One region of the Peribacillus sp. NPDC097675 genome, then DNA from elsewhere that is predicted to be linked to it. Evidence: riboswitches for the same ligand, from Rfam matches in the RefSeq annotation. Region 1 holds a riboswitch; each other region holds the start of a gene.
What was found. A riboswitch is a leader RNA that binds a small molecule or an ion and turns the genes downstream of it on or off. The one in region 1 is predicted to bind cobalamin.
Positions count from the first base shown of each region.

Region 2: it holds a riboswitch for cobalamin, as region 1 does, so the genes downstream of both, ACQKL5_RS19615 (hypothetical protein) here and ACQKL5_RS17240 (ABC transporter substrate-binding protein) in region 1, are expected to answer to the same signal.
Region 3: it holds a riboswitch for cobalamin, as region 1 does, so the genes downstream of both, ACQKL5_RS17075 (hypothetical protein) here and ACQKL5_RS17240 (ABC transporter substrate-binding protein) in region 1, are expected to answer to the same signal.

Region 1 covers NZ_JBNNSK010000012.1:17,731-30,951, reverse strand. Annotated here, with positions in the region: gene ACQKL5_RS17290 (Sau3AI family type II restriction endonuclease) at 1-96, shown strand, start outside; gene ACQKL5_RS17285 (hypothetical protein) at 339-1,097, opposite strand; gene ACQKL5_RS17280 (S8 family peptidase) at 1,400-2,503, shown strand; gene ACQKL5_RS17275 (Abi family protein) at 3,100-4,056, opposite strand; tRNA gene ACQKL5_RS17270 (tRNA-Arg) at 4,263-4,336, opposite strand; gene ACQKL5_RS17265 (hypothetical protein) at 4,992-5,612, shown strand; gene ACQKL5_RS17260 (hypothetical protein) at 5,609-6,205, shown strand; gene ACQKL5_RS17255 (ABC transporter substrate-binding protein) at 6,218-7,348, shown strand; gene ACQKL5_RS17250 (FecCD family ABC transporter permease) at 7,363-8,361, shown strand; gene ACQKL5_RS17245 (ABC transporter ATP-binding protein) at 8,358-9,203, shown strand; cobalamin riboswitch at 9,351-9,527, shown strand; gene ACQKL5_RS17240 (ABC transporter substrate-binding protein) at 9,716-10,678, shown strand; gene ACQKL5_RS17235 (FecCD family ABC transporter permease) at 10,686-11,696, shown strand; gene ACQKL5_RS17230 (heme ABC transporter ATP-binding protein) at 11,702-13,174, shown strand; gene cbiB (adenosylcobinamide-phosphate synthase CbiB) at 13,171-13,221, shown strand, end outside.
Region 2 covers NZ_JBNNSK010000017.1:7,710-13,774, forward strand. Annotated here, with positions in the region: gene ACQKL5_RS19600 (DUF4129 domain-containing transglutaminase family protein) at 1-1,720, opposite strand, end outside; gene ACQKL5_RS19605 (DUF58 domain-containing protein) at 1,710-2,885, opposite strand; gene ACQKL5_RS19610 (AAA family ATPase) at 2,894-3,850, opposite strand; cobalamin riboswitch at 4,039-4,258, shown strand; gene ACQKL5_RS19615 (hypothetical protein) at 4,417-4,974, shown strand; gene ACQKL5_RS19620 (ABC transporter substrate-binding protein) at 4,971-5,915, shown strand.
Region 3 covers NZ_JBNNSK010000011.1:185,362-198,582, forward strand. Annotated here, with positions in the region: gene ACQKL5_RS17035 (sensor histidine kinase) at 1-856, shown strand, start outside; gene ACQKL5_RS17040 (hypothetical protein) at 1,030-1,167, shown strand; gene ACQKL5_RS17045 (GNAT family N-acetyltransferase) at 1,422-1,910, opposite strand; gene ACQKL5_RS17050 (ABC transporter ATP-binding protein) at 2,266-3,405, opposite strand; gene ACQKL5_RS17055 (PucR family transcriptional regulator) at 3,507-4,403, opposite strand; gene ACQKL5_RS17060 (MetQ/NlpA family ABC transporter substrate-binding protein) at 4,544-5,368, opposite strand; gene ACQKL5_RS17065 (MBL fold metallo-hydrolase) at 5,929-6,747, shown strand; cobalamin riboswitch at 6,826-7,021, shown strand; gene ACQKL5_RS17070 (hypothetical protein) at 7,085-7,237, opposite strand; gene ACQKL5_RS17075 (hypothetical protein) at 7,242-7,466, shown strand; gene ACQKL5_RS17080 (hypothetical protein) at 7,495-7,686, opposite strand; gene ACQKL5_RS17085 (YheE family protein) at 7,753-7,956, opposite strand; gene ACQKL5_RS17090 (YheC/YheD family protein) at 8,017-9,213, opposite strand; gene ACQKL5_RS17095 (YheC/YheD family protein) at 9,210-10,580, opposite strand; gene ACQKL5_RS17100 (YheC/YheD family protein) at 10,581-11,651, opposite strand; gene ACQKL5_RS17105 (YheC/YheD family protein) at 11,681-13,030, opposite strand; gene ACQKL5_RS17110 (DUF445 domain-containing protein) at 13,117-13,221, shown strand, end outside.

The sequences.
Region 1 (13,221 bases):
GATGCAGAGGAATTACCAGATGGTGTATGGATGCAAAAACAGAGTTTCTGGATAAGTAACAGGTATATTTTAAGTCAGTTGAATAAAAACTTATAGAACTTTGATTGTTGGTACGGGAAAAATTTAATTCTAGAAGAATAAGTGATTGATGAGATTATTATGAAAAAGCAGTAAATCTGATTTTTCTCCTGGTATTGGTGTTTTAGAATCTTCTTAGAGTGTTCACCAAAAGAGGGGAAATTATATAAAAAAGCGCTCAAACTTTGGGCGCTTTTTCATCTTTTATATTTAGCTTTGTAATTAATCCATGAATACTATGAGATCTCTTTAACAAATATTCAATTTGGCAATAGTTCTTGTCGCATCTTTAACTTCAAGTCGCTTCTTAATTGATCGATTTGTTTGATTAATTCTTCATTTTTAGACAAGGGAATTCCACCTGTTATTGTACCGTACATTGAATAATTTGGGTCGTAATTTAACCATATAGTGTGAATGTTATTTAAAAGATCTCTAGCCATCTTTTCTACTTCTTCTGATAAAAATAGGACGTTAAAAAAATAATAATCATTTGCTTCAATAAATTTCTCTTCTGCTTCGTTATAATTAATTCTTTCTAATCTATAATTTATTTCAGTGATAGCTTTTTTATTTTGTGTTTCCCAGAGGCTTAATATATAGTCTATATCACTTGATGTGAAAGATTTATCTTCCATAAAAGCCTTAATGTCTTGAGTATTAACATTATTGAAATGTAATGTTCGCCGTATACCTCTTAATCTACGAACCGCTCCATTACATATTTCTAATAGTTTATAGAGTTCAGGATAGGACTCGTGTCTTTTTACCGTAAATAATTCATAGCTAGTATATAACTTATTCTGCTTATGCTTTAGGCCCTCTATTTCAAAATCAAAACTTCGTTTGTGGTCCTCTAGTTGCTTTTGAAAATCATATTTTGCGCTCTCAGTAAGTCTAGTGATTACTGTAATGTCCTCTTTAGTAGCTACATTTTTTCCTTTTTCTTTCATATAGCTTAGGAAAAATCCTATTATCCAACCTATTAATACAGATAAAGCACCTAAAAAATATTCCATGAGAACACCCCCTTCTGATACTCTGACTAGGTAATATCACTTTCCACTTAATTCTATATTAATTCTACAGAAAAAACGTTTTAAACGATTTATTTTTTTCATTCAAGAAAGAAATTCCTTCTTCATTCTGTATCATTAAGCAAAGATTAATGAAAGAGCCTTTAAACAGTTTTTTATATTGCCATATTATTAACTTGGAATATTTACAAATAAATATAAAAAATTACATAAATATGTTATTATGAAGGTTAATTTTCAAAGGATTTTTGGTTTTTATATAGAATATTAACTGAAAGTACAAGATGGAGGAGAATAATCTGAAAACCTATTTATTAAAACATAAAGAACCTAATGACTCTTTGATTTTAGATTACGTTCAAAAAAATGGCGGACGTTGTGTATACTCTTCACCTATTTTACCGATAATGGGAATCACTATTACAAACGAGTTGAAAGAAAAAATCGAAAGCTATTTTGAGTTAGATTACATAATGGAAGATCCAGTTGGCAGACTGCAAGATGTTGAGGGTACTGTAAATTCAGTACAAAGAAACACTAACAACTTACAAATTGTTCCACGGATAGATTTTCAAAGTTTGACAAAAGATAATTTAACAGGCTGGGGAACGACAGTAGCGGTATTAGATTCCGGGATTGTTAACGAAAAATGGGTTGTAGAACATCATGATTTTACTGCGTTTGGCAGTACTCCATTTATAGACCATGGAACAAAGGTTGCTAGTATTATCCGACTTGCAGCTCCCGGTTCAAAAATAATAAGCTTTAAGGTTTCCCAAGACGGGTATGTAAGTGGTACAAATGTTTTAAAAGCTATTGACTTGGCTGTAACTAAGGCCGATATAATTAATATGTCGATTGGTTTTAACAGCTCGGTAACAAAGTGCACTGAGTCGAACCCATGTACATTTTGTGAGTATGTAAATTATTATACCCAAAACTCGGATAAGTTATTTGTAGTTGCAGCGGGGAATAGAGGAGAAGAAAATAAGAAAGAAAATTTAGTTCAATGTCCAGGCAATTCTCAAGAAGCTATCACAGTTGGTGCCATCAAGCCGCATGTAGAACAGCTAGCAGATTACTCCAGTCCTGGAGTCGCAGGGATGAAAAAACCGAATATATTAACATCAGGTACAATATATTTTAATCAAATGCTTGATTACGGGACATCATTTTCAACTCCTATTATTACAGGGGTTTGTGCCACTCTATTTTCAAAACTTCAGAATAGCATACCTGATACCAAATCTTACCTTTATTCTGCAACAATAGATATAGGTTTACCAGAACATCAACAAGGATTTGGATTGTTTAACCTCGAAAAACTATTGGAGGTGTTTATTAATGATCAGAGTAATGATCAGAGTGAAGGACAAGAGCAGAGTTGATTCTTTGAGTTTGTACGGAGTAATAATTTATAATTCGCCAATCCTTAACTTGGTTACACTAGAAACAAGTGAGGAGTTCTTAGAACAAATAAAGAATGATCATAATGTATTAAGTTATGAATTAGAAGCTGAAGGGCGTTTAATGCCTGTGTAATGCCTCATGAGTTAGTTAGGCTTTAGCTTTCTATTCACATTAAATCCCTTCTGAATTCGGAAGGGCCTTTTTATTTTCCTGAGCTTTGAAGTAGACGTATTATTTGGACTTGGAAAATGGTTAGTAAACTGAGGGTATAACCAGTTTTGTTTAAAATTAAATAAAATTAATGAATAATAAAAACTGGGAATTAACTTGTGACAATTAATTTTATCTACACTAAGAGTTAAGAATATAATAGTGACAGCCTTGAGGGTGTTTTTTGTATAAGAAGGAAAGAAAATATTCAAGAAAAATTATAAAATAATCATTAAAATATTAAAAATGAAATATAAAATAAAAACACTCACTAAAAAGTGAGTGTCAACGTCCCTAAACTAAGGGTGGAGGATTCCCCCACCTGTACAAACCGGGCGAACCGATTTTTTCCTTAGATTCTATATTACTTAGGTTTGTATAGAAAGTCAATAATTTTGCTAAAGAATTTATAAACCGCAACTAACGTTTCGTTACTCGCGTAGTAATCTTTATAACGTAAACATCTGTCCAATAATAGTTTTAGCTCTTTATAGCGATTATCTTTTATTCCCTTACTTTTAACGTATTTATCGAAGACATAGAGAAGAGCTGTTAAGTCATGTGTTTTTCTATTGGAGAGCCTTTTTCTGCTTGATTCATTTGTTATGGAATCAACTTTTCTAACAAAAGAAGTTATAGTCGCTGTTGGAGAACTAAATTGTTTAATTTTAGCGATATCTATAAGAACTGGACTGTTATGCGCAGAGGAATTCCTAATGTTCTTTACATACTTAAGTACTTTTTCTAAATCCTTGTACTTACGTTTGTCCCTTGTTTTACTGTAAAATTCAACAAATTTAACAAATTTACCAAAGGTGATGATTTCGAATAGGACCCATACAGGTGGATTCACATGGTGTTTGTTATAAATTCCATAATTATAATGAGTTTCCCATTTCATTGGATGCATATAATCATCTATTGTTTCATTAGTGTACGCAAGAAAATTCCTAACAATACTATAACCATCCTCATTTGGGTTATTGGTGATATCAGACAATATTATAGTTTTAATGGAGTGTTCTATATCTAAACTCATTTGAAGCACTAAGTATCTTAGCCTCATATCAATGGTTGCTAAATCATATAGGATTCCAAACTCTAAATTATTATATTTACCATGTTTACTTTTTTCGAAATTTTTTCTATATGCAGTAATCTTATATAAATAATTCGAGTACTCTAACATCTGTCTAGCTTCTACTTTATTTATTAAATTGAACTGAATATTTTTTTCTTCTAAATGTTCTATCATTTCATCGAAAGTTAGTTTTCTTTTTTCTTTCCCAGATATTTCTCCTAATAAATCAGATTGAGACATTTTCCCCCCTCCTTTCGTAAATAAAGTTTATATTATTTTTCTAAAATTTTCTATATCTAGAGTTAGTATGAAAAAACAACTATAATCGTTATTGTTTTTCGGCAAATTTTCGGCAAAAAGATGTTTCACATGAAGAGTAAAACCGTACCAATAAAATAAAACAGCCAAAACCCATATGTAACAAGGTTTTGGCTGTTTCTCATTAGCGTCCCAGATAGGAATCGAACCTACGACCTACAGCTTAGGAGGCTGTCGCTCTATCCTGCTGAGCTACTGGGACATGTAAAGTTAACGACGACTATCTTATTATATTTGTTAAATGGAAACTTTTCAAGGTAATAGGCTCTTGTTGTGAAAATATTAATGGATACTGTTTAGATGATGTTATAATTTGGTAATGATGTAGGCGATTAATAGGGTGGGTGATGGTGAATGTCCGCGTTACGGGATAGAAGGAAGCGGTATAAAAATAATCGAGCAAAAAGAAAATCGATTATAGGGGAGTTGCTAGGCGACCTACTCTTTTATATTCCTGAATTGCTCTTTATGCCCTTTCGCGTAGTCTTCTGGTTGATAAGTAAGGCATTTAAATTATTGGATTTCACGAGTTGGTGATGTTTGACGTGACATTTACTTGTTGAAAGATGGATAGCTTTTTAAAGCATGATGGAATCGGCAAATGGCCGTCGCCCATCATGCTTTTTATTTGGAATGTTAGTTATGATTGGTTCTTTGCGAAAATCAGCATGTAAATTCCATTACTTCCTATTGGATAAAAGTTTTTATTGACGATGATAATCATTATCATTTATACTGATAAAAAAATAGATTCTATTTCAAAGTAATAAAAAATATATATTTATACCGTAAAAACAGCATTTTACAATATTTTCAATCGGAATAATATTATATCAATATAAGAAAGATGGTTGATTATGAAACCTATAGCCTATATAAGTACGGATATTCAATTTACAAGACTTAAAGACATCGATCGAGAAAATGGCTTGGTTTTTTTGCAATTGTATGATATTCCATTTGCTGATTTCTCCGCATATGCTGGGGTCATCGTGACTAATTTCGTGGAAGAGGCCTTTTTGCTTGAGCATAAAGAAATCATCGAAAATTATTTGAATGCTGGCGGCGTCATTCTTTCACAAACCGAAAATTTCCTTCCTTGGTTACCCGGTTGCGGAAATTGGATGCGTTCTCCGATTTCTTTGAAGGACCGTGAAATCCGCTTGACTGAGCCTGTACATCCTATGTTCGCAGGAATAGACCCTTATGATTTGAATTATAAAAAAGGGGTCCGTGGCTTTTTCTCAAGAGGGTATCTCGAGGCTCCAGATCATTCGGAAATAATCGTAGAAGACCAAGAAGGAAAAGCAATCATTTATATTGACCGAAAAACGACTGGCGGCACGATTGTAGCGGGTGCAGGAACGGATTTGTACCGTTTTGGAATCGAAGAAAATAGTTCGCGTGTGCTACGTCAACAAATTCTGACTTGGATACGCGAAGAGTATGAAGCAAACAAGGGGGAAACAAAGCAATGAAAGTGGCAATCTTAGATAACGGTTATAGTTTCCATCATCGTTTCTTTCAAATGGACGAGTTTGCGTATATGTATGATGATGTGCTTCAAATTCGTCAGCTCCATACATATGATTTAAGTCAATATGACACGCTAATTGTTAATGATCGGATGTCCCTAATGCTTTTAAAACGGTATCACTCCTATTTCGTGAAGTTCCTTCAAGAAGGAAAACGTCTAGTCGTTTTCGGGGAAGTGCTGGATAACTGGCTTCCGGGAGTGGACTGGGAGGAATCAGAAGTGAATTTCAGTTGGTGGGTGAAGGAGCATGGAGATTTACCTTTACTAGCTGAAAATACAGATCATCCTTTATATCAGCATGTATCCCTATCAGATATGAAGTGGCATTACCATGGGACGTTCAAAGTTCCGGAAGGGGCAAAATCACTTGTGAATACGCCTGACGGTCGCTCGATCATCTACACCGATGATGTGTCTTATAAAGGAGAATTGATCATTACCACCCTTGATCCAATATTCCACATTGGACTTGGATTCATCGACCAATCAAAACCATTCCTACATGGGATGGCAAAGTGGCTTAGAGAAGGATAAGGAGGAAGTTTTATGAAGAAGAGATGGACGATGATAGCGGCAACCACTGCGATGGTCGCTTTAATTACAGGCTGTGGAAACTCTGAGGATAATACGAAAGGCAATACTTCAGACAAACAGACGACAGCAGAGGAAAAAGTCATTCAAGATCAACTTGGTCGTGATGTAACGGTGCCAGGTAAAGTGGAACGTATTGCGGTCGGTGGCATCCTTCCCTACTTCTCAACTTGGTATGTAGCGACAAATTCGACGAAGGAAGTTGTCGGTTTACATCCTAATGCATATAATGCCGCAGAAAACTCGATTCTTGCTGACATGTCACCGGATATTTTAAAGGCAGATACATCATTCATCAAAAATGGCGAAGTGAACGTGGAAGAACTGATGAAAGTCAATCCGCAACTTTACTTTGAAAAAGCACAGGACCAAAAAACCATTAACAAATTAGAAGATGCTGGCGTTTCTGTAGTGGCACTCAATCCAATTGAGGCAGCGGCTGCGGAACCATTGGCTACCTTTAATAGTTGGTTGGAGCTGACGGGTGAAATCACCGGAACTACTGAGAGAACGGACAAGTTCTTGAAAAAAGGCAAAGCCGTTCAAGCGGAATTGAATAAGAAATTAGAGGGCATTAAGAAAAAAGACAAGCCTAGAGCATTGATCCTCTATCAGCACAGTGATAAAAGCATCATGGTCGGAGGTAAGAATTTCTTTAGTAACCAATGGTTAAATGCCACAGGAGCTTACGATATTGCCGCAGAAGAGGTTACAGGAACAAAAGAAGTGAATATGGAACAAATCTACAAATGGAATCCTGATATCATTTACATTACGAATTTCACGACAACACAGCCTGAAGATCTAACAAAGAATAAGGTAAACGGACAGGACTGGAGTCAGGTGAGGGCTGTACAAGAAGGAAATGTATATAAAATCCCACTGGGTATTTATAGATGGTTCCCACCAAGTGGCGATGCTCCTCTTATGTTAAAATGGATGGCTCAGAAAAATCATCCCGAGTTATTCGATTATGATATGAAAGATGAAATCACAGATTATTACTCGGAGTTCTACGATTATGATGTAACGGAAGAACAAGTAGAGAACATTCTTCACCCATCTTCTGAAGCCGCAAAACAGTAAAGTAGGGAATGAAAATGAAAAAATGGAAAACGATCCTCTTCTGGATCTTGCCCGTTGCGATGGTTCTCCTGTCATTGAGCATAGGTCGTTATGGAATGGATTTAGGGACTCAAATTAAAATATTGTTTTCAACCGTGTTTCCAATTGAACCAACATGGACACAGATGGAAGAAACAGTGGTCCTTCAAATTCGTCTGCCGCGAATTTTACTGGCCCTATTAATCGGTGCCGGTTTATCCATTGCAGGCGCATCCTTCCAAGGGATGTTTGGTAACCCGCTGGTCAGTCCAGATATCTTAGGTGTGTCTGCGGGTGCTGGGTTCGGTGCATCGCTTGGAATCTTATTGATGGGACATGGCTTTGCCTCACAAGTTTTGGCACTTGGCTGTGGTCTAGCGGCCATCGTTTTCACGTTCATAATCAGCGGCAAAAAAGATTCACCGGTCTTCATGCTTGTATTGGCTGGGGTCGTCACCTCCGCCCTTTTCCAAGCGTTGATTTCGTTGATTAAATTCGTCGCCGACCCTGAGGAGAAGCTGCCAGCCATTACATACTGGTTAATGGGAAGCCTTGGAACGGCCACATACAAGGATCTATATGTGGGCGGGCCAATTATCCTTGTTGGCATCTTGATCTTGTATTCACTACGCTGGAGAATCAATCTACTGACCTTGCCTGAGGATGAGGCAAAATCGCTAGGTATCCCGGTCACTAGATTGAAGTGGACAGTCATTCTTGGTGCGACGCTAATTACCGCTTCTTCTGTAGCGATAGCCGGTATCATCGGCTGGGTAGGTTTGATTATCCCCCATGTGGCAAGGATGCTTGTCGGGAACAACAACCAGCTTGTCCTCCCGGTATCCCTATCGATTGGTGGCGCTTATTTACTACTGATAGATAACCTGGCTCGTTCTGTAACGGCTACGGAAATCCCACTATCGATATTGACAGCCATTATCGGCGCACCATTCTTTGCAATTCTACTTAGAAAGACAGGAGGTGGGTGGTCATGAAAATCGAGGTGCGGGGAGGAAATTTTTTCTATGCAAAAAAAAGAGAGAAAGCTCCTTTCCTTTACCAGACCGACATTGACTTTTCGTTGAATGATGGAGAGATCATGGCGATCCTTGGTCCGAACGGTGCAGGAAAGACTACGATGTTAAAATGCATCACCGGCCTCCTGGAATGGAAAAAAGGTCAAACGTTGATTGACGGTAAACCACTTACTGCGCTATCACGCAAAACAATCTGGAAACGAATCGGGTATGTTCCACAGGCGCATAAGATGGTTTTCGGATTCACTCTTGAGGAATTGGTTATTATGGGGAGGGCACCCTATATCAGTACGCTGTCCCAGCCTTCTGCAAAAGATCGGGAGGCGGCCATCGCCGCTCTTGAAATGGTTGGCATTGCCCATCTTGCCAAAAAGTCCTGTAACTCTGTCAGTGGTGGGGAATTGCAACTGGCCTTGATTGCTCGGACGCTGGTGTCTGATCCGGATGTATTGATTCTCGATGAGCCGGAGTCGCATCTTGATATTCAGAAGCAAATCGTCATTTTACAGACCCTAAAGCGGTTATCGCAAGAGAAGAACATTTCTTGTATTATAAACACCCATTATCCGAACCACGCATTCTACTTGGCAGACCATGTTTTGATGACTGCCAAGGAAAAACGAGTGGTATATGGAGAGGTCCGTGAAGTGATGACGGAAGCCCGGATGAAAGAGTACTTCGGAATTGAGATGAAGAAAATCATTTACGAGGAAGAAGACGACTTTTTGATTGAAACAATGGTGCCGAAAGATCTAGGTCTTTTACGTGATCAAAGTACATGCCGTTTTAATAACTTTTAATCGAGAAAGAAGGTAGCCAAACCGATTGGTTGCCTTCTTTTTGTTTTCGAAAATGATTGGAATCTAATGAAAGGTAGTTTGAGAGTAATCAGAAATATCATATAATACGTTTTCCGAAATAGTGTATAATGAAAGGCAGTGAAATTATATACATATGAACGATTTGGTGTCTGAAAAGACTTGAAAGGGAAGTTGGTGAAATACCAACGCGGTCGCGCCACTGTAAATGGGAGTAAACGGACGAATGCCACTGTATGAATGTATGGGAAGGCGCCGTTAACAATGACCATGAGCCAGGAGACCTGCCAAAATTCGTACACCGGTTACCTACGCGGATAGGGAGGTGTGTGGCAGAGCTATGCGTCCGTATTTGTGCCATACAAGCATCTTCCGTTTTAATGGGGGATGTTTTTTTGTATGCCTGGGACAGTACATACAACCCATTGTAGAAGGTTAAGAATGAGCTATTTTAAAAGAAAATAAATAAACGCAAGAAAGATGGGGGTTTTGTAATGAGGAAGATGTGTAGTCTCGTTTTTGTGCTAGGGTTGACAATCAGTATGCTGATTGGCTGTAGCGATATATCCAAGGAAGGAATAGAAGAAAAGCAGTCGACACAAGGTGAAAATCAAAGCTTCCCGCTTACAATACGAGATGCAGTTGATGAAAAGGTCACCATCGAGCAAAAGCCGGAAAGAATCATCTCATTAATACCGAGTAATACCGAGGCGGTCTTCGCTCTAGGTTTAGGAAAGAAAGTTATCGGAGTTTCCGAGAATGATAATTACCCGGAAGAAACAAAAGACATCCAAAAAATTGGTGGAATGGAAATAGACACTGAGATGATTGTATCCTTAAAGCCGGATATTGTTCTTGCCCACGAGAGTGTTCATAATTCAAGAGAAGGCATCCAGCAGCTTAAGGATGCTGGAATTCCAGTACTTACCGTCAACGATGCTCAAAGTTTTAAAGATGTGTATGCGTCTTTAATGATGATTGGGGAGGCAACAGGGGAACTTGATAAAGCAAAGGAAATCGTTACGACGATGGAGAAAAAGGTTGAAACGATCCAAGAAAAAGCTAAGACCATTAAGGATGAGGAAAGAAAAAGCGTGTTAGTGGAAGTTTCGCCGTCACCAGAAATTTATACGACGGGAAAAAATACTTTCATGGACGAAATGTTGGGCATCATTTCAGCGGATAATGTATCGGGTGGATTGGACGGATGGGTCAAACTTGATGAAGAGTCATTGATTGCGGCCAATCCAGATGTCATCATTACAACCTATGGTTATTACACAGGTAACCCAGTCAAAGAAGTCACGGGACGAAATGGATGGGATAACATCAAGGCAGTTAAGAATGGAGCAGTCTTCGATGTCCATTCGGACCTTGTTACTCGATCCGGTCCAAGGCTTATAGAGGGAGTAGAGGAACTTGCCAAAGCAGTCTATCCGAACGTTTTTGACAACTAAACGGGCAATGGCCTATTTATTTACTCTATCATTCTTGATTATCTCGATGGTGATTGGTATCTCTATAGGCTCGGTATCAGTTCCGGTACCGGTGCTCTTACAAATCATAGGCAAGGAAGTTCTTCATTTACCCATTGCCGGAGAACCGGATGAGACCTTGACGAATATCGTGATGAACATCCGTTTGCCGAGGGTGTTGCTAGCAGGTTTGGTTGGTGCCTCTCTTGCAATTGCAGGGGCAGCATTTCAAGGGCTGCTTCGGAATCCTTTGGCTGATCCTTACACATTGGGAATCTCTTCAGGCGCCTCGCTTGGTGCCGTGTTAACATTGTTTTTAAATATCTCATTGCCGTTTTTTGGCCTATATACATTGCCTACATTAAGCGTTCTATTTTCTTTGATGACGATTTTTTGCGTACTGATCTTCGCCAGAAAAATGGATCGATCCATGAAGGTGGAAACGATTATTTTAACAGGTATCATTTTCAGCTCGTTTCTAAGTGCCTTCATTTCATTGATGATTGCATTGACGGGAGAGGAATTAAGGCAAATCATTAGCTGGCTGATGGGGAGCGTCTCTATGCGCGGCTGGAATTATATTGCGATTATTCTGCCATTTTTCATCGTCGGTTCACTGATTTTGATGATGAACACCCACGAACTGAATGCCATGACGTTCGGGGAAGAGCGCGCGAGGCACTTAGGCGTGAATGTTCAACGGAGAAAAATGCTGATTCTGGTAGCGGGTTCGATACTGACTGGTGCGGCCGTCGCCGTTTCAGGGACGATTGGCTTTGTAGGGTTGGTCATCCCTCATTTGGTCCGCAGGATTTGGGGACCTGACCATAAGCACCTTCTGCCTTTATCACTGATTGTGGGAAGCGGCTTTCTGATATTGGCTGACCTGGTGGCGCGAACGATTATTGCACCTACAGAATTGCCGATAGGTGTAATTACCTCATTGATTGGTGCGCCGGCATTCGCGTTTATTTTATTAAAGAGACGGAGAGAAGGGTAAAAAGCATGCTTGAAGTGAAAGGGTTAACAGGGGGATATGACAATAAAGCTGTATTGGACTCTGTCTCGTTTAATGTGCAAAAGGGAGAGCTTTTCGGCATTTTGGGACCGAACGGAAGCGGAAAAACGACGTTATTAGGCATGCTTAGCGGTATCCTGGAGTATAAGGCGGGTACCATCGGAATCAAGGGGAAAGACCTACAGGAATATTCGGCCAAACATTTGGCACAGGTCATAGCTGTCCTGCCGCAGCATTCCTCATTAGCTTTTTCCTATACGGTAAAAGAGACCGTTTCTCTTGGGCGATATGCCCATCAAAGAGGTTGGTTTCATAGTTGGACTGACGAAGACGAAAAAATTGTTCAACGCGTGATGAGGCAAACAGGAGTGACGGATTTTCAGGAAATGCAATTTGAACGGCTATCAGGCGGAGAAAGGCAGCGGGTTTTATTGGCTCAGGCCCTTGCGCAGGAACCAGAAATCCTTTTTCTGGATGAACCGACGAATCATCTGGACCTTTCCTATCAAAAAGAGCTTCTCGATTTAATGAGGAAAATGGCTAAGGAGCAACAATTAACCGTCATTTCAATTTTTCATGATTTAAACTTGGCAGGCCTATATTGCGATCGGTTGATGTTGCTTGAAAAAGGTCATGTTCAGGTGATAGATGTTCCGAATGAAGTACTTCAACAGGAAAGGATTCAGCAGATTTACCGGACGAAAATTGAAAAGCATCCACACCCAGCCTTGCCAAAGCCGCAAATGTTCATTGTACCTGAGAAGCATGCTGGGGAGTTCGCTCCCTTGGAAATCAATGAAACTCACCTGAAGCAGAATTCAGAGTTCCTTCATTTGAGTTCGCCCATACCACTTAGGACCATGTCATCGGGTGTAACTGGTTCTGGAACGGGATGGCATCAACATTTCGTGAATCGTCATGTCCATTACGATTATAACTGCGAAGACCATCTTGCCGAAATGGCTGATTATTTAAAGACATACGGCTTCGAACCGCAGGAAACCGTCGGAATGATGACAGCCGTTTTTCTTGATACAGTGGCATACCGACTTTTACGGGATGGAGATTTTTCAATATTCGTCATGGTGACGGCTGGTGTGGGGAATGCCATCGACGCTTCTTTAGCAGATAAGCATTCATGGACATCGTCTCCTGGTACGATCAATACCTGGGTCTTTGTGAATGGCCACCTGGCGGAAGAAGCGTTCATTCACAGCATTGTGACGGCAACTGAAGCAAAAGTAAAAGCGCTTCACGATTTACACGTTCTTGACCAGGTGACAAAAACATGGGCGACAGGAACATCAACGGACAGTATCTTGATTGCGGCTACACAAAGAGGAACAGCCCTTCAATATGCAGGGACCATCACACCGCTTGGCAAATTGATTAGCCGTGGTGTGTATGATTGTACGGTAGAGGCAATTGAGAATAGTCGGAAACGGATTGAGGACCTATGATTTACTACCATCTTTATGCAATTACATTGGCATTTTTCCTTGATTTG
Region 2 (6,065 bases), on a different contig from region 1:
TTTGCGTATTGAGATCAGAATTATAAAATTCCGTTGGCCCATTAAATCCTTTTGTCGGTTCAAACGGTACCCATCCCAATTCCGAAAAATAAACCTCCACCCATGAATGAGCATTATTATTTGTAACTTTATACGCAGACTCACCCTTATAGATTGATCTTTCCCCTTCAGTATATCCCTTTACCCACCTTGCCGGTATATTGGCAGCTCTTAATAAAATGACCATCGCCGTTGAATAATTATCGCAATACCCAATTTGGGTCTCAAACAAGAATTGGTCCACATAATCCTGATTATCACCTGGGTATGGAATATCTTCTTTAGAATACCTAAACTCAGGGCCGTCAAAATGGTTTTCAATCGCCTTTGCTTTATCGTACCAATTGTTCTCATTCACCGTAAGTTCGTTGGCCAAGTCATAGATACGAGCTGGCAATCCCTCTGGAAGCTGCGTATTGTTTTCCATGAGGGCATCCATCGTTTCATCCTGTTCAGTAACTTTTCTTAATTCAGCCAGATCGTACCTGGGCATTTCATAGACCAGGTCATATTCTTTAGTAATAGGGCTCTTGCTGTTTTGTTTTTCTGTGAGGTACTTATCCGTATTTTTATAATACTTAAACCAATCCACGTTCTCGGCCTCTATCCTTTTCAAGTAACCTGATTGTGGATGAAGAATGTGAGAATAGCTTTCTAGCATATTTACAGTTGTATTCATTTCTTTTGTTTGCAACACTTCAGGAACCTCAAGTTCTTCTATGCCAGTCAAATCCTGCCCATTAGAGAGCATGATATACTCTTCCATAGCATCTACACCCACCCAGCCTTTTCCGGTGTAGATATCTTTGTTTTCCACCTTCCAATAATGTCCGGTCGTTGCCGTATTGTAAAAAACGACCGTGTTATCCGGTTCGATTGACCCTCCAAGAGAAGAATCATCTTCATCGTATCCCACCCGCTTATCTAGGGAATCACTATCATCATCATTTCCTGTCACTTTATCGGAATAAGAAACGATAAACGGTACAGGGTCCGGCCACTTAGGAGAAAACTTCGGTGCAGAAAATCCGACTAGGGCGCTTAATAAGATCATCCCGGATAACATGAAGATCCACTTCTTGAATGGGCCTCCTGAAAAAACAAACCGCTCTTGTATGGACAAGCGTAACATCGCCAACACACCAAGCATCGAAAAACCGATAATGATGATCCTGACAATCGCCGCATCCCCATCATAGGGAGTGAATGTATCAAGAACTGATATAAAAATAACCGTTAGCATATAAAGCAAAAAAATGTTTCGCCTTACTGTCACCCAGTAATGTACCAAATACGTCACAAGCCAAAGAAGCACGAAAAATAAAAGCGTTCGAAAGGGGTTAGAAAGCATCTCCCACTTCCCCGCATAAACATTCGAAAAGTTAGCCGTTAAGTCCAGTAAATCTCCAGTAAGCCATTTGAATGTCATGAAAGGGACGGACGAATAAAAGAACTGGATGGCGATTAATATAAAGGCACTCACGAGGATAAAGCGCACAATCCAATGAATGCGAAAATAGTGTAAAAGTAAGGAAAGGACCACAAACACAACAAAAATCAGGATATCTCCCGTATCAGTAAGCTTCTCTACAGGTCGTAACCATTCGGTAATTAATAGAAGGCCAAATGCATATAAGAGAACTGACATCCACCTTTCCATTTTGGTAGTATCAGCGTTCATTTGCCTTCACCTCAGTTCGTTCATTTAGAAGGTGTCCCTGCTCAAAGAAGCTAAGCTTTATTCCACGCGCTAAAGCTGCCAATCTCGCATTTTTTTCTTCAATCGTGAAATCATCCTGGCTTTTCACGCATAACAACGTCATTTGGTTTCCTCCGAACGCACTCACTCCTTCTAGCTTTTCCATCGTTAAATCGGTGATCACAAATATTAGAGAAGCATTCGAAGGCACGATTCCCTTCTGCAACTTGCCATTCCAAACATTTAGGCTCGTTGCTTTGGCTTTTGTGAGCTGGTAAAAGATTTTCCTTCTCTGTTTACTTCCTCCTCTAGCCGGTATGACCTCCTTCGATCCGGTACTAACCAAACCAACATCCATGCCCTTTTTTATCAAGGTATGTACCAAGGAAGCCGTAAGTATGATAGCTTCCTCGAAAAAGGGAGAAGCGTACTCATCAAGCATGATGAATGTATCACGGCTTTTCTGTTCCTCAAATTCCTTTGTCATGATTTCACTTGTTCTGGCTGTAGCCTTCCAATTTATCCAAGACAATTGATCACCTGGCTGATACTCTCTAATTCCTGATACTACTGAATGTTCCCGCTGCCTTTTTTTCGTAGACCCTACTTGGCCTTGAGTGAATACATTTTCCAAGCTCTTGTAAGGTAACTCCTGATACGTCGGAAAAACGGTAATTTTCAAAGGGGAACGCACTGTCGCTTCCTTTCTATAGAGTCCAAAAAAGTCCCCTATGCTAAAGCGAACCGCATGCAAGAAATGTTCACCCCGTGGCAGGTTATCCAAGGTATATGTCAAATTGAAAGACTGTTTAAATCCTGGAATCAAAAGTGTTCTTTTTGTCAATTCCATCGGTAACTCCTCTTCTACTACCATATACAAAAGAGGTAGTCGGTTTTTACGAGAAAATACCAATGTTATTTCCACAGAATCCCCAGCCTGGAATTCCTGTTTACTTATTCTTCTCTCCACATCAAAAGCTTGCAGCGGGTAAAACATCAGAATCATAGAGTACACAGCAAACGGCAAAAAAGTATAGAAAATGAACCAGCTGATGAATCCACCTTGAAACATCGCAAAACTGAAAGAAAGTAGCAAAAGTAAAACAATGCCGCTAACCCTTCTATTTTTCTTTAATAAGGTAAACATGCTCCCCATTAGGTCACTGCCCTCTTCACTGGCACCTCTGTCGTAGCCACAATTTCATGAATCACCATGTCAGCATTCACCCCTGCATAATTCGCTTCAGGATTAAGAATTAGACGATGGGCAAAGACATATGGAACCAAGTGCTGCACATCATCTGGTAGGACATAATCCCTTCCATTCAAAAGCGCATAGGCTTGGGATGCCTTCATAAGGGCAATTGAGCCACGAGGGCTGACCCCAAGATACACACTTTCATGTTTACGAGAGTGATTGGCGAGCTCGACGATATACTTCTTTATAGTCTCATCCACTATCACGGACTTCGCCTCTACCTGCAAATCTTTCAACTCTTCTAAAGTAATGACGGATTGCAACTCTTCAATCGGTGCGGTATATTGAGCCCGGTGCAGTACCTCAATCTCTTCTGCTACTTCCGGATAACCCATTTTCATTTTTAATAGAAAGCGATCCAACTGCGCCTCTGGAAGAGGGTATGTACCTTCGTAATCTATTGGATTTTGAGTAGCCATGACGAAAAATGGCTGTTCCAATTTCCTTGTCACCCCATCGACCGTCACACTTGCCTCTTCCATCCCCTCAAGCAGGGCGGATTGCGTTTTCGGCGATGTTCGGTTGATTTCATCAGCCAAGATAATATGGCCCATGATTGGTCCCGGCCTGAAAATAAATTCCTGTTCCTTTGGGTTGAAGATCGACACACCCGTTACATCAGACGGCAGCAAGTCGGGTGTGAATTGTATCCGTTTGAAATCTGCACCGATGGACTTAGCAAGGGCCCGGACCATGACGGTCTTACCCACACCTGGCACATCCTCCAACAAGACATGTCCCCCGGAAAGGAGAGCCACAAGACTCAATTCAGCTATATCCCTTTTCCCAATAATGACCTTTTCTATATTTTCTAGAATCATATCCATTTTTTGATTCACCTGTTTATAAACCATCCTCTACCTCCCATGCTTTCATAAATCATTCAAGTTCAACTCTTATATATTCGACATCCTTTTTACAATAACCTCCAATTTAATCCTATAAAGTGAGTTTACTAGATAATTTATCCTATAAGCTATATTCTTTGAAATTTTTTCACTATTTATGCAATTAGGTATGCTAAAATGGTGCTAAGTGAATATGAACCATGCAGAAAATAGGTGCTGACTTGTCAGCTTAATAGGGAATTCGGTGTAAAACCGAAGCTGTTTCCGCAACTGTAAGTGCTAATGAAATAAGGAATATACCACTGTTTGAGGATGAATCCGCACGCACGATACCATTCATTCATATCAAATGGGAAGGTTCTTAGAGTAAAAAGACGCACGAGCCAGGAGACCTGCCTTTTTTTTATCGTATTTTGCTCTTCGGAAGTTAAGAGGATTGTACGGCACTCTTCCATCTTTTTTCTAATTCTAGATACATAGATGTCCGTTTGCCGACCAATACCTTTGGTCGGCTTTTTCTTTTGCCGACGAACTGCAATGCATAGGCCATTCACACTACCAGAAAAGGAGGAATCATTTTGACAAAGAAAGATCTTCGTTTTGTATGTTACCCATTCATGCGCGAAACGGCCTCGACCGTCGATTATGAAATCCGTACCGATTCATTGACGACACAGATGGGACTGGCAGCTTCGTTAACGAAAGAGATTCCTGAAGTTTACAGTGATTTAATGGAACTGTTGCCGATGGCTTATCACTTAAATGGTTCTGTCCGTGGAAAATTAGCCATAGCCGAATCCGATCTAAACCGTCTTAGTGACATTTATGACTTTTATGTAGCTGAAGTAAAAGAAAGCATCGAAACATTCGTGCTTCCGCAAGGCTCAACGGTTTCCTGCATTTTGCACACCTGCCGCAGCGAAGCCAAAAAATCTGTCCGGGCCCTGCATATAGTCAGTACGGAAAAAGAGGTACCGTCTATCCTTTTTGATTATGCTCATTTGCTGGCTAATGTTCTTTTCGTGATGGCTGTCTATGTCAATAAACAGTTGGGCGTTAAAGAGATTCCTTTTATCAGCAAATCATATCCAACCAAACCGATGAAAAGAAAGTGGAGGAATAAATCATGAAAAGAACGTTAAGGTTCAGTTGGATCGCCCTTCTGATGGTGGTCCTTTTCCTTACAGGATGCGCCACAAATGATGAGCAAAAGTCCACAGAAAAAAAAGCTACAACAGAAGAGTTCAAAGCCTATACCGTTACCGATGATAGTGGTAAAGAAATCACCTTTGATAAAATCCCGGAAACCGTCGTTTCCCTTCAACCAAGTAATACAGAGATTTTATATGCCCTAGGTGTAGGCGATAAAGTGATTGGAGCTACGGATTATGATAATTATCCTGAAAAAGCTAAGGAAGTTGAACGTGTTTCCGATTCGATGACGATTAATTCCGAAAAAATCATCGCTTTAAAACCAGATCTCATCATGGCCTATACAATAGGCGATGAAGCAGCATTGAAGCCGCTTGAAGATGCGGGAATCCCTATTTTTATCATAAAATCAGCAGTGAATTTCGATGATGTATATGGAGACATCAATCAAATCGCCGAGGTCATGGGCGTAAAGAAAAAAGGGAATGAATTAGTCCAGACAATTCAAACACAAATCAAAGATGTTGAAGACAAAGTGGCGAGTGTTGATTCTAAAGAGAAAACATATTTTGAAATCAGCCCTTCTCCTGAAATTTATACAGCAGGAGCGGAAACCTTCCAACAAGAGATCTTAGCTTCTGCCGGTATCGAAAATATCTTTGTCGACCAAAAGGGCTGGGCGAAAATAGCTGATGAAGAAGTCATCAAGCGCAACCCAAATACCATTATTACAACCGTTGGCTATGTGGAAAATGCAGTGAATGAAATCAAATCCCGCAAAGGCTGGGGAGATGTCGACGCAGTGAAGAAAAATCAAGTATATCAGCTTAACGAAGACGTCATGTCACGTCCTGGACCGCGCATCGGGGAAGCTGTAGAACTAACCGCCAAGACCGTATATCCGCAATTATTCAAATAAAGGAAACACCAAACCCGCATGAAATTAAACATGCGGGTTTGGTGTTCTAGTTTTTATGCATTTTGTTTATACCCTTTCATTTGATAAAATGAATTATCCCATTTTGACGATTCGAGGTAATGAATATGTATAAAAAATTCTTTATATGGG
Region 3 (13,221 bases), on a different contig from region 1:
ATTTAGAAAGTGGAGTACTTATTTTACAAAGGTAGAGAGTGTAACAAAGGCATTATCAGAAGGTCGTTTTGAAGTGGAAATCCCAAAACAATCAAAAAAAATACCTGTTTCTGTTTTTGAGAATCTAGAATTAATGAAAGAACAATTAGATTATTTGATTAAAAAAGAAAAAAAAATAAATCGTTTAAAAAACGAGTTAATTACAAATGTGTCGCATGATTTAAGGACCCCTTTAACATCAATGATTGGTTATTTACAGCTTATTGAAGATAATCATTATAAGGATGAGGTAGAGTTAATGTATTACGTTGACATTGCTCTTGAAAAATCTCTTCGACTGAATCGAATGGTTAATGATTTGTTCGAATATACAAAATTACAAAATGATGAATTAGTCTTGAACAAGATTAATCTTAATCTGAATGAGCTCATGAGACAGCTCGTTTCGCAATTCTTACCTGATACAGATAAGAAAGGTGTTTGTATGAAATTTGAAGAAAAATATCCGAAGGTCAATATTAATGCTGACCCAGATAAAATAATGAGGGTTTTTGAGAATATTCTTTCTAATGCACTTAAATATGGTAGTGAAGATAAAGATATAAAGGTTATTATCAATCAAGAAGAGTACGTAGCAACGGTGGAAATTGAGAATGGAGGAAACCCCATCCCCCAAGAAGCTATACCTCTTTTATTCAATCGTTTATATCGAGTAGAATCTTCCCGTTCTTTTGAAACTGGAGGAACAGGTTTAGGTCTAGCCATTGCTAAAGGGATTGTTGATTCGCATAATGGTTCAATTGAAGTGTCCAGTAATGAGCAAAAAACAAGCTTTAAAGTTATATTGCCTCTGTAAAAAGAAACGAGTTTATATATCTGTTTGTTTAATATGTTAGGTGTGTATAAATACTGACTAACGGACTAATTGAAATATAAACATTTATACACTACATGTGTAAAGAGAGCTCAAAACGATTATGAAAATATTAGAACGACAGCAAATGATGATTAATCTTCCTTATGAATCAGATGAAGAACCAATTTAATTTCCGAATGATAGCAAAGGAAATGCCATGCACATTTATGGTTTTTGACATTCTTCAACTGGTTGATAACTCTTTATTGAACATGCCACTTATCGAGCGGAAGTGCCTATTTGAATATTAATGATGCTAACTATCTAAACAAAATGAGGTTTATTGTATAGATTCAGAGTAAAGAAGGAAGTTTTCATTGGTAGTTTCTTAAATCATGATCGGGATTATCTTATATGTGAGAGTTTTTGATTTTGTAAAAGAACCGAATACTATATTAATCATTCAATTCAACTAGACATAGGAAAGAGGTTCAAACACATTTTCTTAAAATCAGTATTTTAATTTTAAAAGGTTGCACACATTCTGGAAAACACAGTAGTTGAATTAAATGTTAAATGTTTGAATTAGACATAGTTCATCATCGATTAGGTCTTGTCTTTCATGGACTTCCACATTTAACCTATTATATACTTTTTTCCAAAATGCAACTGCACGTTTATTTTCCACAACCTGCATTACAAAATATTCCCCTGGTTTCTCTTCAAATATTTTTGCCGCGGCCTGCACAGCCAACCCACTACCTTTATACTTGTTGAGTATAAAAAAGTCATTTATACCATAATCATAGCTTTTTGTTAAAAATGGGCGTTCTAATAGTAATGTAAAACCGATAATTTCATCATCCAACTTTATAAAGTAAGGCGATAATCCATCTACGTCCCAAAATTCATTCAATTCATCATAATGAAAAAGACCATCTTCTCCAATATCTAAGTTCATAGTGAAATTTGAAAGATCGTGAAGATATAATGAGTAAAAGTTACGCAAAATAGATTTTTCTATTTTCAGAACTTCTTTAAGTTTAACGCTCATCGAATAATCCCCCTTAAAACTTTTTCGAATATGGATTTTAATCTTTGTTTTTAAAATAAGAATATATCAATACAATTTCTTCAAGAACTAACAAGCCTCCATTAGTCACTTAAATATCAGGTAATGGGTTACTGCCCAGAAGTCAGCTTTCATTCTGCTTCCTAGATATAATCCTGTTCATTAAGGTTCTTCTCTTTATTGGTACAACAAAAAAAGACCTGGTACGGCCTTTTCCTTTGTAACAGAGAATTGTAACGAATATGTATGTGGAAGCGCGCAATTTGAGAAATAAGTTGAGGGAAGCCTTGAACGATAAGGCTTCCTCCAATTAGTATGCAAATCAAAACGCAGTTACTTAAGCCATCTTCGTTTGTTGATTGCCTTCCAGTTCCTCTTCATCGAAAATACGCTGCTCGGACTCTTTATCGAAGAAATGGGCTTTATTCATATCGAGGGCCAGATCAATAGTATCACCAGCCTGTATGATATGTTTGGCATCCACACGGGCAACGAAGTCCTGTCCAGCAAATGTCGAATAGAGCATGATTTCCGCACCCATGAGTTCGGCTACATCGACTTGTGCCGTGAATGTAGTGGTGGGTGAAGATGAAATGAATGCTTCTTCGTTGTGGAAATCTTCAGGCCTGATGCCCAGAATGATGTCTTTACCGATATAGCCTTGATTCCGGAGCGTATTCATTTTTAATTGCGGCACTTCAAGTGTTTGCTCACCAATTTTGATGAAGCCATCCTGCAGTGTACCGGCAAAGAAATTCATGGCGGGTGAGCCGATAAATCCGCCCACGAAAACATTCACAGGTTTTTCATATACATCTTTGGGTGCACCGACCTGTTGAATGATGCCATCCTTCATGACAACAAGACGTGTGGCCATGGTCATCGCTTCTGTTTGGTCATGGGTGACATAAATGGTCGTCGTGTTGATTCGTTTATGCAGCTTAGCGATTTCAGCACGCATTTGTACCCGAAGTTTTGCGTCAAGGTTGGATAGAGGTTCATCCATCAAGAAGACTTTGGCATCCCGGACTATGGCTCGGCCAAGTGCAACACGCTGGCGCTGTCCACCAGAAAGGGCTTTTGGCTTCCGTTGTAAGAAGTCTTCAAGTCCAAGGATTTTCGCTGCTTCATGGACGCGTTGCTTGATTTCCTTTTTCGGCGTTTTCCGGAGTTTCAGCCCAAAGGCCATATTGTCATAGACGGTCATATGCGGGTATAAAGCGTAGTTCTGGAAAACCATCGCAATGTCCCGGTCTTTCGGTGGCACGTCATTGACCCGCTTACCATCTATATAGAGATCTCCTTGGGATATGTCCTCAAGGCCGGCAATCATCCTCAAAGTGGTCGATTTACCACAGCCAGAGGGTCCGACGAACACGATGAATTCTTTATCGGCCACACTAAGGTTGAAATCTTTTACAGCGGTTACCTTATTGTCATAAATCTTGAAGATATGATCCAATACTAGCTCTGCCATGAAATACTCCTCCTCTTAAACTCCTAAACTCGTAGTGATAATTTATAGTCTACTCTATTGAAAAAGAAAAAAATATGGGCACACTGCACAAATAGGGATAATTATCCTTTTTCTGAAATCATGATAAGCAGCAAGTAAGCCGCCAATGCATGCCGGAAATTTCGAACATCCAATCCAGTTTTATCGGCGAATTTATCAATCCGGTATTGCAGGCTGTTGCGGTGGATATATAGCTGTTTTGCTGCAGATGAAGCATTGGAATTAGATTCGATATACGTTTTAACGGTCTTGATCAGTTCCGGATCCTGCCGTGTCTTGCCAAGCAATTCATTGATGTACCAGGTTTTATCGGACTCGGTACAATCATTCATTAGAGCGAAGGGGATGATATCGGACAAATCCGACACCTTCAAGTCGGACAGATACATCAGAGCAAGTTTAAAACATTTCCTCTCCTGATTCAGGTGTTGATGAAGGTCGACATCCACAGGGTGAAAACGGCCGGCATAGATTCTGATCTTTACGTAAAAGTCACTCTCGAGCGTGGAAGAAATGGCGAGAAGTTCTTGGGTCGGTAAAAATTCATCTATGTCAGATTCAATTAAAATGCCCGCTGTTTCATTTTCCCAAATTAGAATCGAATCGGATGGAAGGAACGAGAGTATCGCTTCCTCGAAATGATCATGTGAAAAATCGGCGTGGGCCAGGTTGAAGTAGGTGAATCGAACATTCGCCCAGTTAGTTAAAGGCTGGGAGGCAATGGATCCAAATAAAAAATCATTCCAGGTGGTGTAAGTAGTCGAGGTGTTGGGTCTCTGGAGTGCTGGAGAATCAAAGAGTAACCTAAGCAAACGGATTTCATCGGCCGAAATTTCTGAGCGGGGAATCCCGAGTGTATCTCCGAATGAATCTTCAAACCAGAAATATTCCGTGATGTCTTGTGCATCTTTTTTATTGAAAAGGGAGTTCGGGAATCTATGTTTAAGCTTATTAAGCAATATGTTCACCTTCTTTCCATTCCATTATATCCAAAAAGGATAAAGGCGAAAAGAAAACGAGGGCGATGTTCAGTGATCTCATTTCAAAGTGGATTAGTAAAGGCCTGCACCACAACGGGGCAGGCCACATCCTATCTGTCTTATCTCATCCACTCAGGATTTACGAAATCTGGAAATTTTATTTCGACCACTTTCTTAAACTCGGTATCTTCTACCACTAATTGGATGTCTTTTGCAAATTGAGCGTCTATATTCTTTGAATTTACAGCAATTACATTTTGGTATGTATCTGACATGTCTTCTAAAACAAGAGCATTTTGAAGGTCCATTTTTGCCCCAATTGCAAAGTTACCAGGAATTGCCGATAGGTCGACGCTGTCCATCGCACGAGGTAAGTATGGCAAATCCATAGGTTGGAATATGATGTTTTTTGGATTTTTTGTTATATCCATTTCCGAAATGGTTAATGGGTCAGCCTCTGGATTCACTTCAATCAGCTCCTCATCTAACAAGAGATGAAGAGCACGGGCGAGGTTTGGCGGGTCAGCGGGAATGGCAAAGGTCGCCCCATCTGTAATGCTTGCTAAGGATTTGAATTCTTTCGAATAAATGCCCATGGGTGCTGTTGGAACGGTAATGATGTCAGAAAGTTCTAAAGCATGTTCTTGAGCGAAGTTGTCCATATCCACTTTGTGTTGAAAGAGATTGGCATCAATCGAGCCATCGGCAAGTGCTTTATTCGGTTGGATATAGTTACTGTATTCAACGATGTCCACTTTGTAGCCAAGGTCTTCGAGTCCCGGTTGAATGACTTCAATAGCCATGTCCGCATAGGGACCAGTCGTTGCCCCAATTTTCACTTCTTTTTTGCTTTCCGTTTTTTTAATTACAGGTTCGTCATTTCCGCAGGCTGACAGTCCGAGGGTTAATGCACATACGGCTAATATACGAGTGTTTTTTTTCATTAGAAATTCCTCCTGAATGTGTAGTAAGTCCATGTTGAATTGAAGGGATCCTATGGTTTATTGACTTAATGGGAAGTCCTGATCTTAATCTATTGATTGGATAATTTGTCTGATGATTGTCCTTACATATAAAAAACTGCCTCCGTCATTCAGTAAAAGGCAGCAAACTTAATACTCATCTTAATCCTTAAAACACTCTCTAGAGAAAAAAACAGCCCTGCCTGGTGGCAGTTCCCTGATCTCTTTAGTCACTAGTATATGGTATATTTATATTTTTTTAATATAATATATATTATTGGTAAAATACAGTAATGTCAATCACTTATGCCATATTAGAATAATTATGGAAATAACTTATATCAATAAAAATGGCAGTTCGTCTAGTTTGTCTTGTATGAAGGAATGCTTCTAGATTGTTATAAACGCTGTAGAGTTGTGCTTTTCTGAAATTTTACCGAAGTTGATGGTATTTACTTGTAAAAAGTATAAAGGGATAATACATTTATTGTAAGTTAATTAGAAGGAAAAGGATATTGGGCTATTGAAAGGGGTGGAAAGTCATGCTGAAAATGAAAACGATAAACGATGTGGTCTGTGTACAAGGAATACCGGAGGGAAGCAAATCGGGGATGAGCGTGAACATGTTTTTAACAGATGGCCTGCTAGTGGATACGGGTGCCCAAATTCTGTTGCAGGAACTGCTTCCATTCTTTGAATCCGCTGATTATGATTTAGTTGCGCTGACACATTACCATGAGGACCACACCGGAGGGGCGGCGTGGATACAGGAACATAGGAACGTTCCAATTTATATTCATCCGATGTCCCTTGATGTATGTGCCAAGGATGCTGAGTATCCTGATTATCGGAGAGTTTTTTGGGGGAACAGAGATGCCTTCCAGGCAGAACCTTTAGGTAGCGTAATCCATTCACGCACTCAAACATGGGAGCCAATCTTTACGCCAGGACATGCAAGGGACCATATGGTCTATCTGAACCATAGCAATGGGGTGTTGTTTTCGGGAGACCTGTATGTTACATCGAAGACGAAGCTCATATTGAGGGAAGAATCTGTCCCTATGATCATCGATTCCATCAGAAGGTTGCTTCAGTATGATTTTCATGAGGTCTTTTGTTGCCATGCGGGGTATGTACCGAATGGAAAGGAAATGTTCAAAAAGAAGCTCGATTATTTAGAAAATCTGAGTGGGGAAATATTACGTTTGTATGATCAAGGCTTAGAAATCCATGAAATTCAGCAAATCATATTGCCGAACCAATATCCACTTATCGAAATATCCGGACACGAATGGGACTCGGAGCATATTATCACGTCAATATTAAAGGAAAATGGATTGCTCTTTAGAGGGATTAACTAGAAAGGGTCTCAAGAACAATGACAATACATGAGCCTCATTGTATTCGAAGTGATAATTTGATACAGTTAAATGGAAAATAGTATACGCCTAGAAACGGGTGCAGATAGAATCATGTCTATCTGCTTAAAAGGGAAGACGGTTAAAATCCGGCGCTGTCCCGCAACTGTAAATGAGAGCGATTCGAGTAAGGCCACTGTCTTTAACGATGAAAGATGGGAAGGTTCGAAAAGCGATGATCATGAGCCAGGAGACCTGCCTGTTTTTAGCACAACATCAAGGACCTACGAGGATAGGGGGTGTTAAGTGCGAAAAATTAGCAAGAACATGCTTTCATTTTTTATAAAATGGAATGGGCATGGTCATCTTTGTTATGTTTCGTTTGCACTTTAACAACTTCTATTGGAGAAGTTGTTTTTTGTTTTGTATAAGTCCATATTCGGACAATTTCAGGAAGGTCCTGTTTAGCAGGATAGTTATCTATGGGGGGCATTTCATTGTTTGGAACAGTTGAGCATTTCACGGACCATCTAAAAGCGCAGATCATGCGTAATCTATCGGCAGAAAAAACGGTTTCTTTATTTGATTGCCATGCAAGACTGATTGAAGAAATTAAGGTGCAAGCAGAAAGCACAAACGATAAGAAAGCTTATGAAGCAAATCTTGAAAAAGCATATAACCAAGTTAATCTAGAATTGTTCGGACACCAAGAAAGCAAGTAAGAGCCACCCAGAAGGGAAGCTCCATATATTACTGTTTATTTATATTCGGTTTGGTCTCATCATAAAAGTCATGAGCTTGTTCGATGTTCAAGGTATCCGCAACTTCATATACATTTCCGCCCGCAAGTCCTTCATTGATATAACGATCGACATCGAGGAAAGCGGAGTCCTTGCCGTCATACTCGGTATCCTTCAAAAAGGTGATCTTTTCTTTATCCAAATGAAATCCCTCCTCGGCTTTTTTATAGTGTTGCCAAAGAGGGTTTTTTTATTCTGCATAGAAAAGTCATTCGTAGACGTGGTATACCATTAAATCATGGATCATGCTCGTAAGCTTTTCTTCATCTGGCTTTGCAGGCGGATTGGCAATCCACTCGATGGACCCGTCTTTATGATAGAGGGCTTGAACGGCTAGCTTATTGAAGTAAAAGGAAAGTTTCCATCCGGGTAAATTCTTGTGAAGTGGCTTCCATTGAAAGTGTGTAATCATATGTATAACCTCCATATAGCTGTTTCTCATTTCATTATAATGGAAAATGGCTAATGGAGGTTATTTTCTTATCTGATTAGGAAAAGTTAGTTCTATGAAAAGGTTTTTTAAATGCAAAAGGCGATTCTCTTCAATTTCTTCTTCGTCAAATTGCATCGGCTTCGAATTCACTTCATAAATGAAGAGAGTTCCGGAAGTATCTTCGCCGATATCGATGGAAAATTCCCCGAGAAAGCCGAACTTCCTGGAAAGGATGATTCCACATCTTTGAGCTATATCTGATAACTTCCGATTCAACTTTCTCGTTTGCAGGTGCTGATAAGGGAAAAGCTTCCCGCCCCTTGGTGTATGGGTCGTGATTTCCTGAGTCTGTGACATCCTCACACCCTTGCCGGTCACTTTATAGAATCCATTTTCATAGTGGACAAGAATCCGGTAATCATATCGGTGTCCATTCAGTTTTTTTGGAATAACAGCTCGTTGGGCAAGGTACCCCTTTTTCAGAAGGGATGCCTTATTTGTATGCCAAAAAGACGAGAAATCAGGGTATGATTCTATATGTTTCAGGCTAGAAAATTGAAGCGTACCATCCGTCTTCTCGAGAAGTGTGTAAATTCCCTTGCCTTGGCTTCCTTTGCATGGTTTTAAGTAAATATGTTTGTGGAAATGGAAAAAATCCGAAAGTTGCGCTGGTTTTGTTAAATCAATGGTTGACGGAAGATGGCGGGCTAAAGATCCATCTTCCGTCAATGCTTCGTACATCAAATATTTATCCAGGAAACAGGGATTGAATAAATGGATATGTTGTTCTTTAAAAAAGGAGATGAGTTGTTGAAAGCGTGATGACGCTTCAAATCCCCTTTTAGGAATGCGATTATAAACGATATCTGGCAGCGGAACCGTCACTGCATTCCACGAGCGGGTTTCCGAAGAAAAAATGAAGCCATTCATGGGTTGGGATAGCAGGGACTCGCTCGTGAACACATATGCCAATATCCCATGATCCAATAAATAGAGTGATAAGTTTTGAAAAAGCGTCAAATTCCCCCCAATACCTAATTCCTTTTTATGATCATGGGAAGTCAATATTCCGACGACGAGCACCCGGTTGCCCGGGAACAATCTAATCGGAACGAGCGTCTGATCTTGATGATCTTCCTTAAAAGGAATTTCCCCATTTGCCGCTCCGGCATAAAGCTGGACATTTTCTTGGTTATGGTTCCATTGTTCAGAGGGTACATCGTAAAAGATATTCATTTCTGTACACCGATAGATTGTGTAATTGTTTGTTCAGTGAGATAAATCGCATAATCGAGACTCAGCTTCCTCGTTAAAAGTTCAAATTCCTTTAGCTTCGGGTGGGAGAAGATAGAACGGCCAGGCTTTGAATTGGCTTCAAACATCCATACTTGCCCTTTTTTATCCAAACCGAGGTCAAACCCGATTTCCCCGATGATGCCATCTAGATGTCCTTCGATACTTTCACTTAATATCAAGGCAGCATCTGATAACTTTTCCTCGACTTTTTTTGCTTCCTCGTCATCTCCATAAAGTTCGGCGACCGTTTTGATGACTCCGCCGCTTTTAATATGGGTCGTCACGCTACCGGCCCCGGAAATTTTTGCGGCGATGGCCGTAACTTGCCAAACGCCATTGCTATCCTTGTTCGTGTGGACCCTGAAATCCACTGGACGGTTAGAAGATTTAATTAACGGGATGCCTTGCTGGACAATCAGGTTTTCAAGTGGCCGATTATGAAAGACATGTTTAAGGATGGCTTCGAGTGTAGAGAATTTTTGTAGTTTATTTTCCTGTGCCTCGTTTTTATATCGGCAATAATAGACGTCTTCATGTTTATCGTAAAGAATTTGATGAATGCCTAAGCCAAGGCTGCCATGAATGGGTTTAATATAGACTTGACGATAATGCGAGAGTAGCGTCTCGACGACAGATAATGATTGAAAGGGATAAGTTTCAGGCAGGAAAGGCAAGGCCCGATCATCCGCATTCAACCGTTCATACACATCCCATTTATTGAAGAAGCCGGGATTGTACCATGGAATCTTATATTCCTTTTGGAACTTTTGTTTCACTGCCTTAGGACCGTCCCGGTTTTCCGTCAACCGGTTCGGTAGCCGGTCATATACGACATTGGGGAAAGGGAATTCATTGATCTGCCAATTCTCTTTTTCGTATACATATCCTTTAATCGTTTCTTGGTCCCAATTGATGACATTTTCACCGAAAATAAAGGGGATACAGCCGGTGGTCTGACTTAGAGAAAGCAGTTTGGAAAAAAAGCTCGAGCGTTCGCCGAGTGGCTTGTTGGAAATACCGGTGAAGCCCGATGAAAAGATGCCGATGAGCGGTCCGATGTGGAGGCTCTTGCCGTATATAAATAGATGAAGGGGGGTATCGAGCTCATTGAACATCAATGAATCTGCAAGCTTACTTGACAGCACGATCGATTGGTTGGTCGCTGGGTTCGGCTTTACGGTGGCAGGGCATGAATGCTGACCAAAATAGATTAATTCGATATCCTCCAACTTCCCAAGTTCAGAGGGATAATAAAGGACCTGACCTGGAATGTTGGATATCTCTGCAGGATAAGTCTTTCTCACCATTTATTCACCTGCTTTCAAAAGATGTTCGGCTAGATATTTGCTATATCTGAATGGAGCTTGATAGATTTCTTTCATGGACTTTGGTTGAAGAGTTTGCACAATCTTCCTACCGGGCTTGGAGTTGATATCCAAAATCCAAATTTGCCCTTTCTTATCGATTCCAAGGTCCACTCCAAGTTCAAATAGCCTGTGAAAAGCTGCTTCGGTTTCCACCGGGAGAGTCCGAAGGATATGCTGGATCGTTTGTTCGACGATAATAGGAATTGCCTCAGGGCTTTTTTTGGCGAAAGACTCAAGCGTGAGGGCTTCCCCGCCAGTGGTCAGGTTGGAAGTAATATGGTCTGGTTTTCCAAGACGAACTCCGCGTCCCCGTTCCAACCACTGGTTCTTTTCATTTTTTTGAAGCAGGATCCGTAAATCAAAAGGTTCATTTTTCTGGGTACTCAATTCTAAATAAGGCTGGCACAAGTAACTATAGCGGGTTAATAGATGTTGCAACCATTTATTCAGTTGTGATGTAGATTCGAATTGGCGGTCATATTTCATCCCTTTTTTGGTCATGGAAACAGTGGTGCCTTCCTTTGTTTTTGTCAGAAGGTAAATGCCAAGACCGCCTGATCCAAACTCGGGCTTAATGATGATCTTTTCCAAGCGTTCCAAGTGGTCGATGATTTCATCGGATGTCGTCACCCGTACCGTTTCTGGGAAAAAAGCCTGAAGCAGGGGATGGGTTTTCAATGTTTGATAAACGTCCCATTTACCAGGAAGGCCCAACCCAATGAAGTTCGAGTTTTCTTTTAACCAATTAATTTTCTCGCGTATGTCATTGTGTTCACGTGATAAACCGTGGAAACAGCGGTCATATATAAAATCAGGAAGATCGAATGAGGCCGAACGCCAGATTTCTTTCTCTCCATCAAAACGTTCTCCCTTGATTTTCTTCAATTCAACGTCAACGTTCTCTGGCACGAACTTACAAACATTCATATCGAGTGATTTAGCCGATTTGGCCAGTTCAGTAAAATATTGATGTTCTTGTGTATCTTTCGTGGACATTAGCCCTATCAGCACGTTCCAGCAACTCCTTTTATCGATGGTCTTCACTCACTAAGCGCAAGCATGAATTCTATAATGGACTTTACAGATGGACGAAATGTTTCATAGTTTCCTTGGAATTTTTTCGAAGGCTTCGAATTCACCTCAATAATCCAAGGATGTTTATCCATATCAAGCGCCAGGTCGATTCCCAGTTCCCCAAATAATTCCGGATGGTTGTCATCCAGTGCAAATGCTGTCTTTTTAGCTAATCGAATTAGGCTCTGATATAAACGCCCGGCCTCTTGGTGATCGAATATTTCCTTTAAAAAGTCCGATCCGTTCTTCATGACCCCTCCCTGGGCGAGGTTGGAAACAATATTCCCGGGATCCCCAATCCGTGCAACCATGGAGGTGACTTTCCATTGATGCTCCTTGTTTTTATGAAGCAGGATGCGGAAATCTACTATTTTCTGATCGATTTCGAACAAGGATATTCCCTTTTGAAGAATGTAGGCTTGATTTCTACAGAACTTTTTCATGTCTACGAATAATTTTTCTTTGGTTTCTATAGTATGGATAGCGTGAGTTGTTCCTGCATGTTCAATTATCCACCGTCCCGATGACTCGGTCAGTTTGCAGATATTCTTCCCTTGGCTGCCTGTAGAGGGCTTTAAGTAGCTTACTGGATGCTGGTCTAAAAATGTCATGAATGATTCCTGCTCATTAAAAAGTTCGGTATCCGGTAAATGTGGGAGCAGGCTATATTCCGAAAGCAGGAGTTCATGCACGTCATGTTTTGAAAGGAAACGACCGTTGAACATGGGGATGGCCAGGGATTTCAACTCTGTCAGGAAATTTTCGAATGCGGGTTTCCCTTCCAATTTTCTAGAGTGAATCCGATTGTAAAATACATCGGGAATGGGAAGCGGATGGGGCTCCCAGCCATTTCTCCTTGGCCAATATCCTGTAAGGGTCCCTTCTGACAAAGGTTGTGGTTTTGCCAAAAAGAACGGGAAACCTTTCTGATGACAATAGGTTGCCATCTCCTGATAGAAATTCTCCATTTCACCAAATGTACCAGTCTGCTGAGGGATCTGGTTGATGAGGACAGCAAGGAAAGGTCCAATCTGTATCGTTCTCTCCCCCGTATCAAAGGAAACCGAAACCGGGTCTGAAAAAGAAGGCAGAGATAAAAAATGATTCATATCATGCGAAATCTTTATGGTTGAATCACGTGAGGAGAATGGTTGGACAAGTACTGGTACAGAACGTCGTCCGGCAATAAGTGTAAGTGGTTCTCCATATTGAAGGCCCCATTCCTGAAATAGTACTTCTTCGACAAACAACAGTGCTTTCTTTCTTGTAGCAGCGGAGTTTACCTTAATAAAAACTTGTTGAAATTTCAAGGTCATAATAATTCCCCGTTTGCACTAAGTTTGATATCCTTTTATAATTAAATGATGGGCAAAAGTGGATATCACATTCTATGTTTTTTTAATTGGAACGTGTCATTTCGCCCTTATTTCAAGCAATAAAAGGAGAAATCATCATGGATGAGTTTTGGGTAAAGATACTGTTTATGGTCGTTGTGGGTGCAGTGATT